DNA from 2 places in the Streptomyces sp. NBC_00212 genome. Region 2 is predicted to be linked to the other one. Evidence: predicted binding sites of a transcription regulator. Region 2 holds the regulator's gene; the other holds the start of a gene.
What was found. Region 2 encodes HspR, which represses chaperone genes until heat shock. Its sites were predicted from a motif close to TTGAGNNNNNNNNNCTCAA; they were not measured.

Region 1 (7,522 bases), 1.7 Mb from region 2:
GAAGGAGTTCCTCGACGACGACCACACCCCGCTGATGGTCGTGAACATAGGCCGCCCGGGACCGGACGCCTGGTACCCGCGCTCACCCCGGCTCGCCTACGACCAGGTCGTCACCACGGCTTGAACGGCCCCGACCCGGCCCGAGCCATTCGAACCGCCCCGCCCGAACCGCTCGGGCCGCCCCTCAGGGGTCCAACCCGCCCCGCCGCGCCACGTCCTGGAGCCGTCCACCATGTCTGTGCCCACCCCGACCCGCCCCCACCGCGCCACGCCGGCGACACCCTCCGCCGCTCCTTCCGCGGCGCCCGTACCGCGCCAAGTCCCGGCCCTGTGGCTGGCGTTGATGGCCACCCCGGCCGCCGCCAGCGCCAACGGCCCCGTCCTGATCCTGCCCGGCATGGCCCGCTCGCTGGGCGTCTCGCCGGCCGGTGCGACCTGGCTCGTGACCGTCTTCGCCTGGGCCATGGCGGTGGGCACCCCGCTGATGGCGGGCCTGCTGCGGCGCCGCGGCCTCGGCGCCATGCTCAAGGTGAGCGCCGCCCTGATCGCGGCCGGCACCGCGGTCCTCGCGGCGGCGCCCTGGCTGCCCCTGGCCATGGCCGGCCGGGCCGCCCAGGCCGCGGGCGCCGCGGGCCTCATCGCCGCGGCCATGAGCCTGGCGGGCTCGGTCCGGCGGATGGGCGTGATCGCGGCGGGCTTCGGCGCGCTGGGCGCGGTCGGCCCGCTGCTCGGGTCCGTGATCGCGGACGCCGCCTCCTGGCGCCTTTCGCTGGCCGTCGGCGCGGTCGCCCTCCTCGCCCTGCCCGCGGTCGTGCGCCGCGCCGACCTGTCCGCGCCGCCGCGGAGCACCCCCTTCGACGGCCGGGGCGCCGCCCTCCTCGTCCTGGCGGTGACGGCCCTCGTGCTCGTGCCGCGCTACCCGCTCCCGGCGGTGGCCGCCTCGCTGGCGACGGCCGTGCTGCTCGCCCTGCACATCCGGTCCCACCCCACCGGCTTCGTGCCCGCGGCCCTGCTCCGCACCCGCGCGTTCGTCCTCTCCGCCGTGCTCGCCTGCACGCTTGCGACCTCGTACTTCGCGCTGCTCTTCACCGTCCCGCAGCTGCTGCGCGACCGCACCGACTGGTCGGCCGCCACCATCGGGACCGGCCAGCTGGTCGCCCTGCTCGCCGGGTCCGCGCTCTCCATGGCGCTCGCCGCGGCCTCGGCCCGCATGAGCCGTCGGCGCGTCCTGACGATCCTGCTCGCCGTCGGCGCGCTCGCCCCGCTCACCGCCGTGCTGACCCCCTGGGCCCCGCTGCTCCTGCTGGTCGCGACGCTGGCGCTGCTCGCCACCAGTACCGGCCAGGCGACCCTCTCGGTGTACGCGACCACGGCCGCGCCGGCCGCCCAGCGCTCCACCGCGATCGGCCTGTTCAACCTCTGCTACCAGCTCGGCGGCGCCTTCGGCCCGGCGATCGCGGCGGCCGTCGCCCTGGGCGGCTGAAGCGTTCCGGGCCTGGTCGCAGGGCCTGTACCGGGTGATCGCTCAGAGCGAACACCGCTCGGGGAACATTCCTCGACTCAGCTGCATTGAGTCGGCATAGCTCAACTTGACTGCCGAAGGGGAGATCATGGCTACCGAGTCCACGGCGTACACACCGACCGACCTGCCCGTGCTGCCGCTCGACGACGAGGTCGTGCTGCCCGGCATGGTGGTTCCGCTGGACCTGTCCGATGCCGAGGTGCGGGCCGCCGTCGAGGCCGCGCAGGCCGCCGCGCGGCCCGAGCAGGGGAAGCCGCAGGTGCTGCTCGTGCCGCGGATCGACGGAACGTACGCCGGGACCGGTGTGCTCGGGACCGTCGAGCAGGTCGGCCGGCTTTCCGACGGCGACCCGGGCGCCCTCATCCGGGGCCGCCACCGCGTGCGGATCGGGTCCGGCACCACCGGGCCCGGGGCCGCGCTGTGGGTGGAGGGCACGCGGATCGAGGAGACGCTGCCCGAACCGCTGCCGGGCCAGGTGACCGAGCTGGTCAAGGAGTACAAGGCGCTCGCCACCGACTGGCTGAAGAAGCGCGGGGCCTGGCAGGTCGTCGACCGGGTCCAGCAGATCGAGGGCGTCTCCACGCTCGCCGACAACTCCGGCTACTCGCCGTTCCTCACCACCGCCCAGAAGGTCGAGCTCCTGGAGACGAGCGACCCGGTCGCCCGCCTCAAGCTCGCCACCGAGCAGCTCCGCGAGCACCTCGCCGAGCAGGACGTCGCCGAGTCCATCGCCAAGGACGTACAGGAAGGCGTGGACAAGCAGCAGCGCGAGTTCCTGCTGCGCCGCCAGCTCGATGCCGTGCGCAAGGAGCTGCGCGAGCTCAACGGTGAGAGCGGCGAGGAGGACGAGAGCGACGACTACCGCGCCCGCGTCGAGGCCGCCGACCTGCCCGAGAAGGTCCGCGAGGCCGCCCTCAAGGAAGTCGACAAGCTGGAGCGTTCCAGCGACCAGTCGCCCGAGGGCTCCTGGATCCGCACCTGGCTCGACACCGTCCTCGAACTGCCCTGGAACGAGACCACCGAGGACGTCTACGACATCCGCGGCGCCCGCGCGATCCTCGACGCCGAGCACGCCGGCCTGAAGGACGTGAAGGAGCGCATCACCGAATACCTGGCCGTGCGCAAGCGGCGCGCCGACCGGGGCCTGGGCGTGGTCGGCGGGCGGCGCGGGGGCGCGGTTCTGGCGCTCGTCGGCCCGCCCGGCGTCGGCAAGACCTCGCTCGGCGAGTCCGTGGCCCACGCCATGGGGCGCAAGTTCGTACGCGTCGCACTCGGCGGCGTACGCGACGAGGCCGAGATCCGCGGCCACCGGCGCACCTACGTCGGCGCCCTGCCCGGCCGGATCGTACGGGCCATCAAGGAGGCCGGGTCCATGAACCCGGTCGTGCTGCTCGACGAGATCGACAAGGTGGGCTCCGACTTCCGGGGCGACCCGGCCGCCGCCCTGCTCGAAGTCCTCGACCCGGCGCAGAACCACACCTTCCGCGACCACTACCTGGAGGTCGAGCTCGACCTGAGCGACGTGGTGTTCCTCGCCACCGCCAACGTCCTCGAAGCCATCCCCGAGGCGCTGCTCGACCGCATGGAGCTGGTCCGCCTCGACGGCTACACCGAGGACGAGAAGGTCGTCATCGCCCGGGACCACCTGCTGCCGCGCCAGCTGGAGCGGGCCGGTCTGGAGCCCGGCGAGGTCGTCCTCGAAGACGCCTCGCTGCGCAAGCTCGCGGGGGAGTACACCCGGGAGGCGGGCGTACGGAACCTGGAGCGCTCGATCGCCCGGCTGCTCCGCAAGGTGGCCGCCCAGCACGAACTGGACCAGCAGGAGCTCCCGTTCACCATCACCCCGGACGGGCTGCGGAGCCTGATCGGGCGCCCGCACCACGTGCCCGAGTCCGCCCAGGACCCGGCCGAGCGGCGCACCGCGGTGCCGGGCGTGGCCACCGGCCTCGCCGTCACCGGGGCCGGCGGCGACGTCCTGTTCGTCGAGGCCTCCCTCGCCGACCCGGAGACGGGCGCGGCGGGCCTGACCCTCACCGGTCAGCTCGGCGACGTGATGAAGGAGTCCGCGCAGATCGCGCTGAGCTTCCTGCGCTCGCACGGGGCCGAACTGGAGCTTCCCGTGGGGGACTTGAAGGACCGGGGCGTGCACGTCCACTTCCCGGCGGGCGCGGTCCCCAAGGACGGCCCGAGCGCCGGCATCACGCTGGTCACCGCGCTGTCCTCGCTGCTCTCGGGGCGGCAGGTGCGAACCGACGTGGCGATGACCGGTGAGGTGTCGCTGACCGGCCGGGTGCTGCCGATCGGCGGCCTCAAGCAGAAGCTGCTCGCCGCGCACCGGGCCGGGATCACGACCGTGGTGATCCCCAAGCGGAACGAGGCGGACCTGGACGACGTCCCGGCGGAGGTCCTGGAGAAGCTGGAGGTCCACCCCGTGACGGACGTCCGCCAGGTCCTGGAGATCGCGCTCTCCCCGGCGGAGGTCGCGGTAGCCGCAGCCGCGTGAGGGACGGCTACGCCTGCGTGGCCCGCTCGTACACCGAGCGGGCCTTCGCGTCGAACAGGGCCGCCGTCGACTGGTCGTCCGTGTCGCCACCGCTCAACACGCCGACGATCCGGCCCGGTTGGTCCGGGCCCCGGTAGCCGGTCAGCCAGGGGCTGCCGCTCGTGCCGACCCAGAAGCCGCCGCACTCCATGCGCATCATCGCGGGCTCGTCGGGGTCCCGGTGGACGTCGGTGGTGCACATGACCGGCCGGTTGTCGGGGTTGTGGTTCTCCTCCGGGTAACCGACGACGGTGACCCGCTGGTCGGGGCCCGCGCCCCACTCGGGCGTCGAGGCGCCGACCACGCTCTGCACGCTGCGGCCCCGCGCGTCCGGCGCGACCGTCAGGAAGGCGTAGTCCACCGCGTCGCTCTGCTCCGAGGTCCACTCGTCGTCGACCTGGACGGCCCGCACCTTCCACTTCCCGTACGGGTACGTCCCCTTCGCCGCCCCCGAGAAGCCCGGCGCGAACTCCAGGGAGTCGAGCGGCTCGCCGGTCGTGCAGTGCGCGGCGGTGGCGATGACGTTGCCGCGCGGGCTGTCCACCACGCTGGCCGTGCAGGAGTGGCCGTCGCCGTTGACCAGCACGCCGACCGACGCCACCTTCGCTGCCGGGACGGCGCTGGTCTGGGTGCCGGGCTGCGCGGCCTGCGGGGCGGCGCTCGGGGAACTCTCCGGCTGCGGCTCCGAGGCCGCGGGCCTGTCGCACCCCGCACCGCCGACCGCGACGACCGCGGCCAGGGCCACCGCCCGGAACACCACTCCCAACCTGCGCATGCCCCCCATCCTTACGCATGCCGCGCGCGAGATGGGGTCAGATGTGCGAGTCGTGCTCCGTACGGTCACGCGGAAGGGCCCCCGGCTACGCAGCGCCGGGGGCCCCGCTCGTGCGACGCGGACCGGATCAGCCCTTGGCGAGCGCCTGCAGCCGGTCGTACGCCCCGTTGAACTTGGAGTGGTCGCCGACCGTCGGGCCGGACGAGGTGTACTGCCACATCGTGTAGTAGCCCCAGCCGGCCGGCAGGGTGCCGGGGTCGGTGTTGTAGCGCGCGATCCAGAGCGGGTTGGTGGAGCCGAAGGCGGCGGAGTTGCCGGTGCACTCGCTCCACCAGCTGGCCGCGGTGTAGATCACCGCGTCGCGCCCGGTGCGGGCCTTGTACCGGTTGGCGAAGTCGTGGATCCAGCCGACCATCTCGGCCGCCGACTTGCCGTAACAGGCGTCGCCGTACGGGTTCCACTCGATGTCGAGCGCGCCCGGCAGCGTCCGCCCGTCGCGGGACCAGCCGCCGCCGTGGTCCACGAAGTAGTCCGCCTGCGCGGCGCCGCCCGTCGTGTCGGGGGTGGCGAAGTGGTAGGAGCCGCGGATCATGCCGACGTTGTACGAGCCGTTGTACTGCTGGGCGAAGTCGGGGTTGGTGTAGTAGGTGCCCTCGGTGGCCTTGACGTAGGCCCACTTCACGCCGCTGTTCCACAGGGTGGGCCAGGCGACGCTGCCGTTGTGGCTGCTGGTGTCGACGCCCTCCGTCTGCACGGCCTGCACCGCGGGCACGTCGCGGGTGTCGCCGGGCAGACCGCCCACCCCGTCGTGCTTGGCGACGCCCATGCCCAGGGTCGCGGAGCCGCGTGCCGGGGTGTCGGCGGCGTCCGACGTTCCGGTGGTGCCGAGGACGAGGGCGAGGGAGGAGAGGAGGATCCCGGCCGCGGCAATGGGTCCGCGGCGGGCCGTTCCGGATCTGTGCACGGGCATTGCGTGCCTCCGAAAGGCTCGGTGGGGCTTGGGACTTGACGGCCTGGGTCGACATGCCGACGTATCGCAGTGGACATGTCAGAGACGACGCTACGCACGTAGACCGCTGGCGCGAAAGAGGCTTCAGGTTATGCCGTTGGTTCAGACCTATGGTGGTGGCGACACGCTGCGGGAACGGCGTGGCCTGGAAGAAACTTTCATCCCGCGTTGGCTCCGGCGTCACGACCGCTCCCGGCCGGGGCGGGCACCTCGGCGTGCCGGGCGCACAGCATGCTGGGAAATACTGTGCCGTCACGACACACCTACGGCATGGGAGCCGATGTGCACGGTCCGGACCAGGAGTTCCTCGCGCTCGAACGCGAGCTGGCCGTCTTTCTGCGGCGGGCCAGGGCCTCGTCCGGCGAGATGGCCCGCGAGGTCCACCCCGATCTCGAACCGGCGGCGTACGGACTGCTGGTGCGCCTGGACGAGGCCGGCCCGCAGCGGGCCACCGAACTCGCCGGGTTCTTCGGCGTGGGCAAGGCGACGATGAGCCGCCAGCTGCACGCCCTGGAGGACCTGGGTCTGGTGGCCCGAGAGCCCGACCCGGCGGACGGCCGCGCCTCCCTGGTCCGCATCACGGGAGAGGGCACGGCGCGGTTCGGCCGGGTGCGCGACGCCCGCCGCGAACGCTACGTGCGCAAGCTGGCGGACTGGGACCGGGCGGAGATCTCGGAACTGGCCAGGCTGCTGCACCAGCTGAACGCGGCCGCGGAGGGGTAGCCGCCGCTCCCGCGGGCGCGGCGGAACTAAAGCTCCACCACCACGACCGTCGCATCGTCATGCGGCTTGCTCCCCCGCAGGAACACCCGCTCCACGTCCCCCGCCTCCAGCTCCCGGACCCGCTCGACCAGCCCCTCCGGCCCCACCTTCCGGACCAGCGAGACGCAGTCCGCCCACGAGCCCTCGCCGAACTTCTCTACCCACCGGGTCGCGCCGTCCGTCAGGGCGAGGACGGAGCGCAGCGGGGCGAGCGGCTCGCGGCCGGTCACGGCGCGGGCGGCGACCGTCGGGTCCGCCGCCGCCGTGAAGAAGCCGCCCTCCTTGTTGCGGACCAGGGAGTCGGCCACCGCGTCGCTGACCAGGCAGGCGCGCGGCACCCGGTCGAGCCGGTCGTCCAGGACCGCCCGCACCGTGCCGTCGGACGATTCGAGGAGCAGCGCCGAGTCCGACAGGACGAGGTACTCCAGCTCCGCCGCGTCCCAGCGCGCGAGCACCACCGTCGCCTGGGGCGTACGCGGGTGAGAAAGGTCACACGTGTCGCGGTGGGCGTCGGCGGTGCGCCGAATGGATTCGGCCAGGATCTCGGCCAGCGTCATATCCCGGCGTGAAGCCGACAGTTCGGTCAGCGCGCCGCCGAGCCGCGCGGTGAACCAGGGCACGTCGTGCACGCAGTCGCCATTGCCGGGCAGCGGCGTCACGCCGTCGAGGACGACGAGCAGGCCGCCCAGGCCCGAGGCGGGCATGGCGGTCGCGGCCCAGTCCTCGTTGGGGCGGGCGGGGTCTCCGGGAACGGTGGCCAGCTGGATGCGCATGCCCGCCAGTCTGCACGACGCCTTCACGGTGCCTTCATGCCCTGCGCGGGGGCGGCGGACGGCCCGTCAATTGGCCTGTACCAGGGGGAGAACCATGTGATCCCGGGAGGAATCCGCCACTCCGCCGAGCTGTGGGCGG
Region 2 (7,522 bases):
TCGCGCCGCCGCGCGGGCCGCCCGATGCTGCGCGGCGGCGGCGACCACATCGCCCACCGGCTGCGGAAGCTGGGGCTCACCACGCCGGGCTCGGCCGTCGTCCTCGGCGTCGCGTCGCTGACCGCCACGGTCGTCGGGCTCCAGATCCACGACGGGCGCGTCGACCCCGTCGCGGTGCTGCCGCTCGGTCTCGTCGTGCCCGTCGCGGTCGTGCTGCTGCTCCGGGTCCCGGTGTACGGAGATGCCGCGCACCGCCGCGCCCCGCACGCCCGCACCCCCAAGGAGAGCGCCGCCGCCGCCGACCTGGCCGGTGGCCGGGGATGAACCCGTTTCCAGCGATTTCGGCAGGAGCAGTACGCACATGACGACGACCTTCCTGCGCCTGACGCACCGCGCGATGCGCTGGTTCGGCATCGACTCGGTCCGCCACCGCCCCGGCGGCCCCGAACTGGTCCGCCTGCTCGCCCGGTACGAGATCGACCTGGTCCTCGACGTGGGCGCGCACCGCGGCGACTTCGGCGCCATGCTGCGCGCGGCCGGTTACCGCGGCCGCATCGTCTCCTTCGAGCCGCTGCGCGAACCCCGCGCCGACCTGCGCCGCCGCGCCGCCCTCGACGACACCTGGACCGTGCTGCCGTACGCGCTCGGCGACCGCACCGGCCAGGCCATCCTCAACGTCTCCGGCGACGCGGGCCCCGCCAGTTCCCTCCTCCCGATGCTGCCCCGCCACCCCCGCACCGTGCACACGGGCAAGGCCATCGTGGAGACCCGGCGCCTGGACGGGCTCTGGGAGCAGCTCGTCGCCCCCGGCGAGCGGGTCTTCCTCCAGCTGGACGTGCAGGGGTACGAGGCCCAAGTCCTGGGCGGCGTCGGGGAGTTCGCGGACGAGATCTGCGGGGTGCGGATCGGGGCGCCGCTGGTGCCGCTCTTCGAGGGCGGCAAGCTCTTCGACGAGCTGCTCGCGCTGACCCGGGAGCAGCTGGGGCTGACCCTGATGTCCCTTGCGCCGGGCCCCGTCGACCCGCGCGACGGCCGCATGCTCCGGTGCGACTTGGTTCTGCTGAGGGAGGGCGCCCTCGACCCGTCGGAACGGGTGCCTGTGCAGGCGGCGCACGCCGTTTAGCCTGCGGCCAGCCACGGACGGCCTGCGGTCGAAGGCCCGCACGCGCATAAGCCGCACATAAAAGTTGAGCCTGCTCGACTCAGCTCTGTTGACCGGCCGGGACGGATGATGCATCCTTGAGCCAGTTCCACTCAAGTAGTCAGCAGGAGGAATCGAAATGGCACGTGCGGTCGGCATCGACCTGGGCACGACTAACTCCGTCGTCAGCGTTCTTGAAGGCGGCGAGCCCACCGTCATCACCAACGCAGAGGGCGCCAGGACCACGCCGTCCGTCGTCGCCTTCGCGAAGAACGGCGAGGTGCTGGTCGGCGAGGTCGCCAAGCGCCAGGCGGTCACCAACGTCGACAGGACCATCCGGTCGGTCAAGCGCCACATGGGCACCGACTGGAAGATCGAGCTCGACGGCAAGAGCTTCAACCCGCAGCAGATGAGCGCCTTCATCCTGCAGAAGCTGAAGCGCGACGCGGAGGCCTACCTCGGCGAGAAGGTCACCGACGCGGTCATCACCGTGCCGGCGTACTTCAACGACTCCGAGCGCCAGGCGACCAAGGAAGCCGGCGAGATCGCGGGCCTCAACGTCCTGCGCATCGTCAACGAGCCGACGGCCGCCGCCCTGGCCTACGGCCTCGACAAGGACGACCAGACCATCCTCGTCTTCGACCTCGGTGGCGGCACCTTCGACGTGTCCCTCCTGGAGATCGGCGACGGCGTCGTCGAGGTGAAGGCCACCAACGGCGACAACCACCTCGGTGGTGACGACTGGGACCAGCGCGTCGTCGACTACCTGGTGAAGCAGTTCCACTCCGGCCACGGCGTGGACCTGTCCAAGGACAAGATGGCCCTCCAGCGCCTGCGCGAGGCCGCCGAGAAGGCCAAGATCGAGCTGTCCTCGTCCACCGAGACCTCGATCAACCTGCCTTACATCACGGCGTCCGCCGAGGGCCCGCTGCACCTGGACGAGAAGCTCACGCGCGCCCAGTTCCAGCAGCTCACCAGCGACCTCCTGGAGCGCTGCAAGACGCCGTTCCACAACGTCATCAAGGACGCGGGCATCAACCTGTCCGAGATCGACCACGTCGTTCTCGTCGGCGGTTCCACCCGCATGCCGGCCGTCGCCGAGCTCGTCAAGGAGCTGACCGGCGGCAACGAGGCCAACAAGGGCGTCAACCCGGACGAGGTCGTCGCCATCGGCGCGGCCCTCCAGGCCGGTGTCCTCAAGGGCGAGGTCAAGGACGTCCTGCTCCTCGACGTCACCCCGCTGTCCCTCGGCATCGAGACCAAGGGAGGGATCATGACCAAGCTCATCGAGCGCAACACCACGATCCCGACCAAGCGGTCCGAGATCTTCACGACGGCCGAGGACAACCAGCCGTCCGTGCAGATCCAGGTCTACCAGGGCGAGCGCGAGATCGCGGCGTACAACAAGAAGCTCGGGATGTTCGAGCTGACCGGTCTGCCGCCGGCCCCGCGCGGTGTCCCGCAGATCGAGGTCGCCTTCGACATCGACGCCAACGGCATCATGCACGTCACGGCCAAGGACCTCGGCACGGGCAAGGAGCAGAAGATGACCGTCACCGGCGGCTCCTCGCTGCCGAAGGACGAGGTCAACCGCATGCGTGAGGAGGCCGAGCAGTACGCGGAGGAGGATCACCGCCGCCGCGAGGCCGCCGAGAGCCGCAACCAGGGCGAGCAGCTCGTCTACCAGACCGAGAAGTTCCTCAAGGACAACGAGGACAAGGTCCCGGGCGAGGTCAAGACCGAGGTCGAGGCCGCCGTCGCCGAGCTGAAGGAGAAGCTCAAGGGCGAGGACTCCGCCGAGATCCGCACCGCCACGGAGAAGGTCGCCGCCGTCTCGCAGAAGCTGGGCCAGGCCATGTACGCCGACGCCCAGGCCGCGCAGGGCGCTGCCGGCGCCGCCGGTGCCGAGGGCGCTCAGCAGCCCAAGGCCGAGGACGACGTGGTCGACGCCGAGATCGTCGACGACGAGAAGCCGCACGACGCGAAGGGCGGCGCCGCCTGATGTCTGAGGAGACCCCGGGCTTCGAGGAGAAGCCCGACGTCCCCTCCGGCGCTCAGGAAGACGCCGAGCCGAAGGCCGCCGACTCCTCCAAGGAGGGGAAGGCGGCCCCGGCCGGGGACGCGGCCAAGGAGATTGCTCTGCAGGCTCAGCTGGACCAGGCCCAGACGGCGCTCGCCGAGCGCACCACGGACCTCCAGCGCCTTCAGGCCGAGTACCAGAACTACCGCCGTCGCGTGGAGCGGGACCGCGTCACGGTCAAGGAGATCGCCGTCGCCGGCCTCCTGACCGAGCTGCTGCCCACGCTCGACGACATCGGCCGGGCCCGTGAACACGGCGAGCTGCAGGGCGGCTTCAAGTCGGTGGCCGAGTCTCTTGAGACGGTCGCCGCGAAGATGGGCCTGCAGCAGTTCGGCAAGGAGGGCGAGCCCTTCGACCCGACGGTCCACGAGGCCCTGATGCACAGCTACGCGCCGGACGTCACCGAGACGACCTGCGTGGCGATCCTGCAGCCGGGCTACCGGATCGGCGAGCGTACGATCCGCCCCGCGCGGGTCGCGGTGGCCGAGCCCCAGCCGGGCGCGGCCGCCAAGGAAGAAAAGTCGAGCGACGAGGAGAGCGGTGGCCCCGACAAGGGCTGACGCAGCGGTCATTGAAGAAGTGATCGTCCGAGAGGAGGGACGTCGATGAACACGAAGGACTTCGTCGAGAAGGACTACTACAAGGTTCTCGGCGTCCCCAAGGACGCCACCGATGCCGAGATCAAGAAGGCGTACCGCAAGCTCGCGCGCGAGAACCACCCCGACGCCAACAAGGGCGACACCAAGGCGGAGGAGCGCTTCAAGGAGATCTCCGAGGCCAACGACATCCTCGGCGACCCCAAGAAGCGCAAGGAGTACGACGAGGCGCGCGCCCTGTTCGGCAACGGCGGCTTCCGGGCCGGTCCCGGAGCCGGCGGCGGCAGCTTCAACTTCGACCTGGGCGACCTGTTCGGCGGGCAGCAGCCCGGCGGCGGCGCCGGGGCGGGCGGCTTCGGCGGCGGCCTCGGCGACGTGTTCGGCGGCCTGTTCAACCGGGGCGGCGCCGGCACCGGCACGCGCACCCAGCCGCGCCGGGGGCAGGACCTGGAGTCCGAGGTGACGCTCAGCTTCACCGAGGCGGTCGACGGGGCCACCGTCCCGATCCGGCTGTCCAGCCAGTCCCCCTGCAAGGCCTGTTCGGGCACCGGCGACAAGAACGGCACGCCCCGGGTGTGCCCGACCTGTGTCGGCACCGGCCAGGTCTCGCGCGGCTCGGGCGGCGGCTTCTCGCTGACCGACCCGTGTGTGGACTGCAAGGGCCGCGGCCTGATCGCCGAGAACCCGTGCGACGTCTGCAAGGGCAGCGGCCGGGCGCGTTCCTCGCGCACCATGCAGGTCCGCATCCCGGCGGGCGTCAGCAACAACCAGCGCATCCGCCTTCGCGGCAAGGGCGCGCCGGGCGAGCGGGGCGGCCCCGCGGGCGACCTGTACGTCGTCGTCCACGTGGACGCGCACCCGGTGTTCGGCCGCAAGGACGACAACCTCACCGTCACGGTGCCGGTCACCTTCACGGAGGCCGCCCTCGGCGCCGAGGTCAAGGTGCCCACCCTCAGCGGCCCGCCGGTCACCCTGAAACTCCCCGCCGGCACCCCCAACGGCCGTACGATGCGGGCCCGCGGCAAGGGCGCGGTCCGCAAGGACGGCACCCGGGGCGACCTCCTGGTCACGGTCGAGGTGACCGTGCCGAAGGAACTGGACGACAAGGCCCGCGAGGCCTTGGAGACCTACCGCGAGGCGACTGCGGGCCAGGACCCGCGGGCAGAACTGTTCCAGGCCGCGAAGGGAGCATGAGATGGACCCCCGCCAGCGTCGACAGCCTCAATTTGGCTCTAGGGCTTACGAGTTGAACGAAGAGACGCCGGTGTACGTCATCTCGGTGGCGGCCCAGCTCTCGGGCCTCCACCCGCAGACCCTGCGGCAGTACGACCGCCTCGGCCTGGTCTCGCCCGACCGCACGGCCGGGCGCGGCCGGCGCTACTCGGCCCGTGACATCGAACTGCTGCGTACGGTGCAGCAGTTGTCGCAGGACGAGGGCATCAACCTGGCGGGCATCAAGCGCATCATCGAGCTGGAGCACCAGGTCGCCGCCCTCCAGGCCCGGGTCGCCGAGCTGTCCTCCGCGGTCGAGGGCGCGGCCGTCGCCATGCAGCAGCGCGAGGCCCAGGTGCACGCGTCCTACCGCCGGGACCTGGTCCCGTACCAGGACGTCCAGCAGGCCAGCGCGCTGGTCGTCTGGCGCCCGAAGAGGTCGTCGGAGTAGCCCGGTAGGCTCCGGCCCCCGTACGCGTCTGAAAAGGCCCGCTGTCCCCTTCGGGGGCGGCGGGTCTTTCGCGCCCGGAGCTCACTCCGCGATCACCTGGCGCTCACTCGGCGATCACCGTGAACGCGGGGTCCGATGGGGATAAGGTCATCGGGCTCGGTCGCAGGGAGGCGGGGGAGGGCATGTCTGAGCAGGTGGCGCATCCGCATGGCGCGGACCGGCTGTGCGCGGCCGGGGAACGGGCGTACGCGCAGGCGCTGCGCGCCGGACGCCTCGCGCGCGAGGCCGCGGGCGACGCCACCTGCCTGATCGATCTCGGGCTCCTGCACCCCGACCCGGGCGCCCTCGAATGGCTCCTGCCGACCTCCCCGCAGGCGGTGATGGCACGGCTGTTGCGCGGCATCCACGAGGACATCGCGGCGAGCCAGGCCCGAACGGGCGCGGTGGCGGCGGCGTTCGAGCGGTTCGCCGCCCTCGACGCGCCCGCGCCGGCCGGCACCGAGGCCATCCGCGTCCTGGACGGCATCCCCCGCATCAACGCGGCCATCGACGACGCGATCGCCGGCTGCACCACCGAGGCCCTCACCATCCAGCCCCGCGGCATCCGCCCCGAGCACGTCCTGTCGCAGGCGCTGCCGCGGGCCCTGGACATGGTGGAGCGCGGGGTGCGGATGCGCACCCTGTACACCCACGTCGCCCGCTACGGCACCGGTCTCGCCGACTACCTGCACCAGCTGGAGGGCCGCGCGGTCGAGGTGCGCACCCTCGACGAAGTCACCGACCGGCTCCTCCTGTTCGACCGTACGGTGGCGATCATCCCGGCCGCCGCGGACGACAGCAGCGCCCTGGAGCTGCGCCACCCGGCGCTCGTCGAGTACCTGGCGACCGTCTTCGAGCGGCTGTGGCGGCTCGCGGTGCCGCTGACCGAGGCCGTGCCCGCGGCCACCGACATCGAGGGCGTCACGCACCGCGAGCGGGTCATCGCGGCGCTGCTCGCCGAGGGCCACCAGGACGCGGTGATCGCGCAGCGGCTCGGCATCAGCGTGCGCACCTGCCGCCACCACATCAGCCGCCTCGCCGACGTCCTCGGCAGCTCCAGCCGCACCCAACTCGGCGTCCGCATCGCACAGTTGGGCCTGGACGCGCACCCTCGGTGAGCCGCGGCACATGCAAGATCTGGACATGTCAAGCTTTATTCCACCTCCAGTTGATGCAGTGCAGCAACATGATGGTGGTGGCCCGGCGACTCCGGATGCATCGTGGTGGTCAGTATGAGCAGCTCGACTCACGGGGACGCGGGGCCGGGGGGCGGCGAGGTGGACGCCGCTGCCGTGGCTCTGCTGGTGCGCGGCATCCACGACGGCCTCGCCGACACGCGGCGCAGGGCGGGCCGGATCGCCGAGGCCTTCGAGCGGTACGCGTCGATCGGCACACACACCCCCGAACCCTGCGCGGCCGTCCGCGTGCTCGACGGCTTCGACGAGATCGACGCGGCCATCGCCGCGGCCTCGGCCGCCTGCACCACCGAGATGCTGACCGTGCAGCCCGACGGGATCCGCTCGCCGAGCATCCTGGCGCACGCCTCGACGCGGGACCCGGCGCTCGTGGCCCGCGGCGCGCGGATGCGCACCCTGTACACGCACGTGGCCCGCTACGGGCCCGCCCTGAACGCCTACTTGGAGCGGCTCGGCGACGGCGCCGAGGTGCGCACCCTGGACGAGGTCACCGACCGGATGATGGTCTTCGACCGCACGGTGGCGTTCCTGCCCGCCAACCCGGAGCGCACCAGCGCCCTGGAGCTGCGCCAGCCCGCCCTCGTCGGCCACCTGGTGACGGTCTTCGAGTGCCTGTGGAACCGGGCCGTCCCGCTCGCCGAACCCGTACCGGCGGCGACCGGCATCGCCGGCGTCACGCACCGCGAGCGGGTCATCGCGGCGCTGCTCGCCGAGGGCCACCAGGACGCGGTCGTCGCGCAGCGGCTCGGCATCAGCGTGCGCACCTGCCGCCACCACATCGGCCGCCTCGCCGAGGCGCTCGGCTCC

Region 1: lon (endopeptidase La) is a predicted target of HspR. The motif match lies at 1,570-1,588, and genes of this name have one in related genera.

The regions. Positions count from the first base shown of each region.
Region 1 covers NZ_CP108115.1:2,957,207-2,964,728, reverse strand. Annotated here, with positions in the region: gene OHA17_RS13275 (malonic semialdehyde reductase) at 1-124, shown strand, start outside; gene OHA17_RS13270 (MFS transporter) at 233-1,483, shown strand; gene lon (endopeptidase La) at 1,611-4,025, shown strand; gene OHA17_RS13260 (trypsin-like serine peptidase) at 4,033-4,839, opposite strand; gene OHA17_RS13255 (lysozyme) at 4,967-5,809, opposite strand; gene OHA17_RS13250 (MarR family winged helix-turn-helix transcriptional regulator) at 6,119-6,571, shown strand; gene OHA17_RS13245 (hypothetical protein) at 6,598-7,383, opposite strand.
Region 2 covers NZ_CP108115.1:4,654,744-4,662,265, forward strand. Annotated here, with positions in the region: gene OHA17_RS21400 (MraY family glycosyltransferase) at 1-324, shown strand, start outside; gene OHA17_RS21405 (FkbM family methyltransferase) at 362-1,123, shown strand; gene dnaK (molecular chaperone DnaK) at 1,281-3,143, shown strand; gene grpE (nucleotide exchange factor GrpE) at 3,143-3,781, shown strand; gene dnaJ (molecular chaperone DnaJ) at 3,827-5,011, shown strand; gene OHA17_RS21425 (heat shock protein transcriptional repressor HspR) at 5,013-5,480, shown strand; gene OHA17_RS21430 (LuxR C-terminal-related transcriptional regulator) at 5,663-6,637, shown strand; gene OHA17_RS21435 (helix-turn-helix transcriptional regulator) at 6,752-7,522, shown strand, end outside.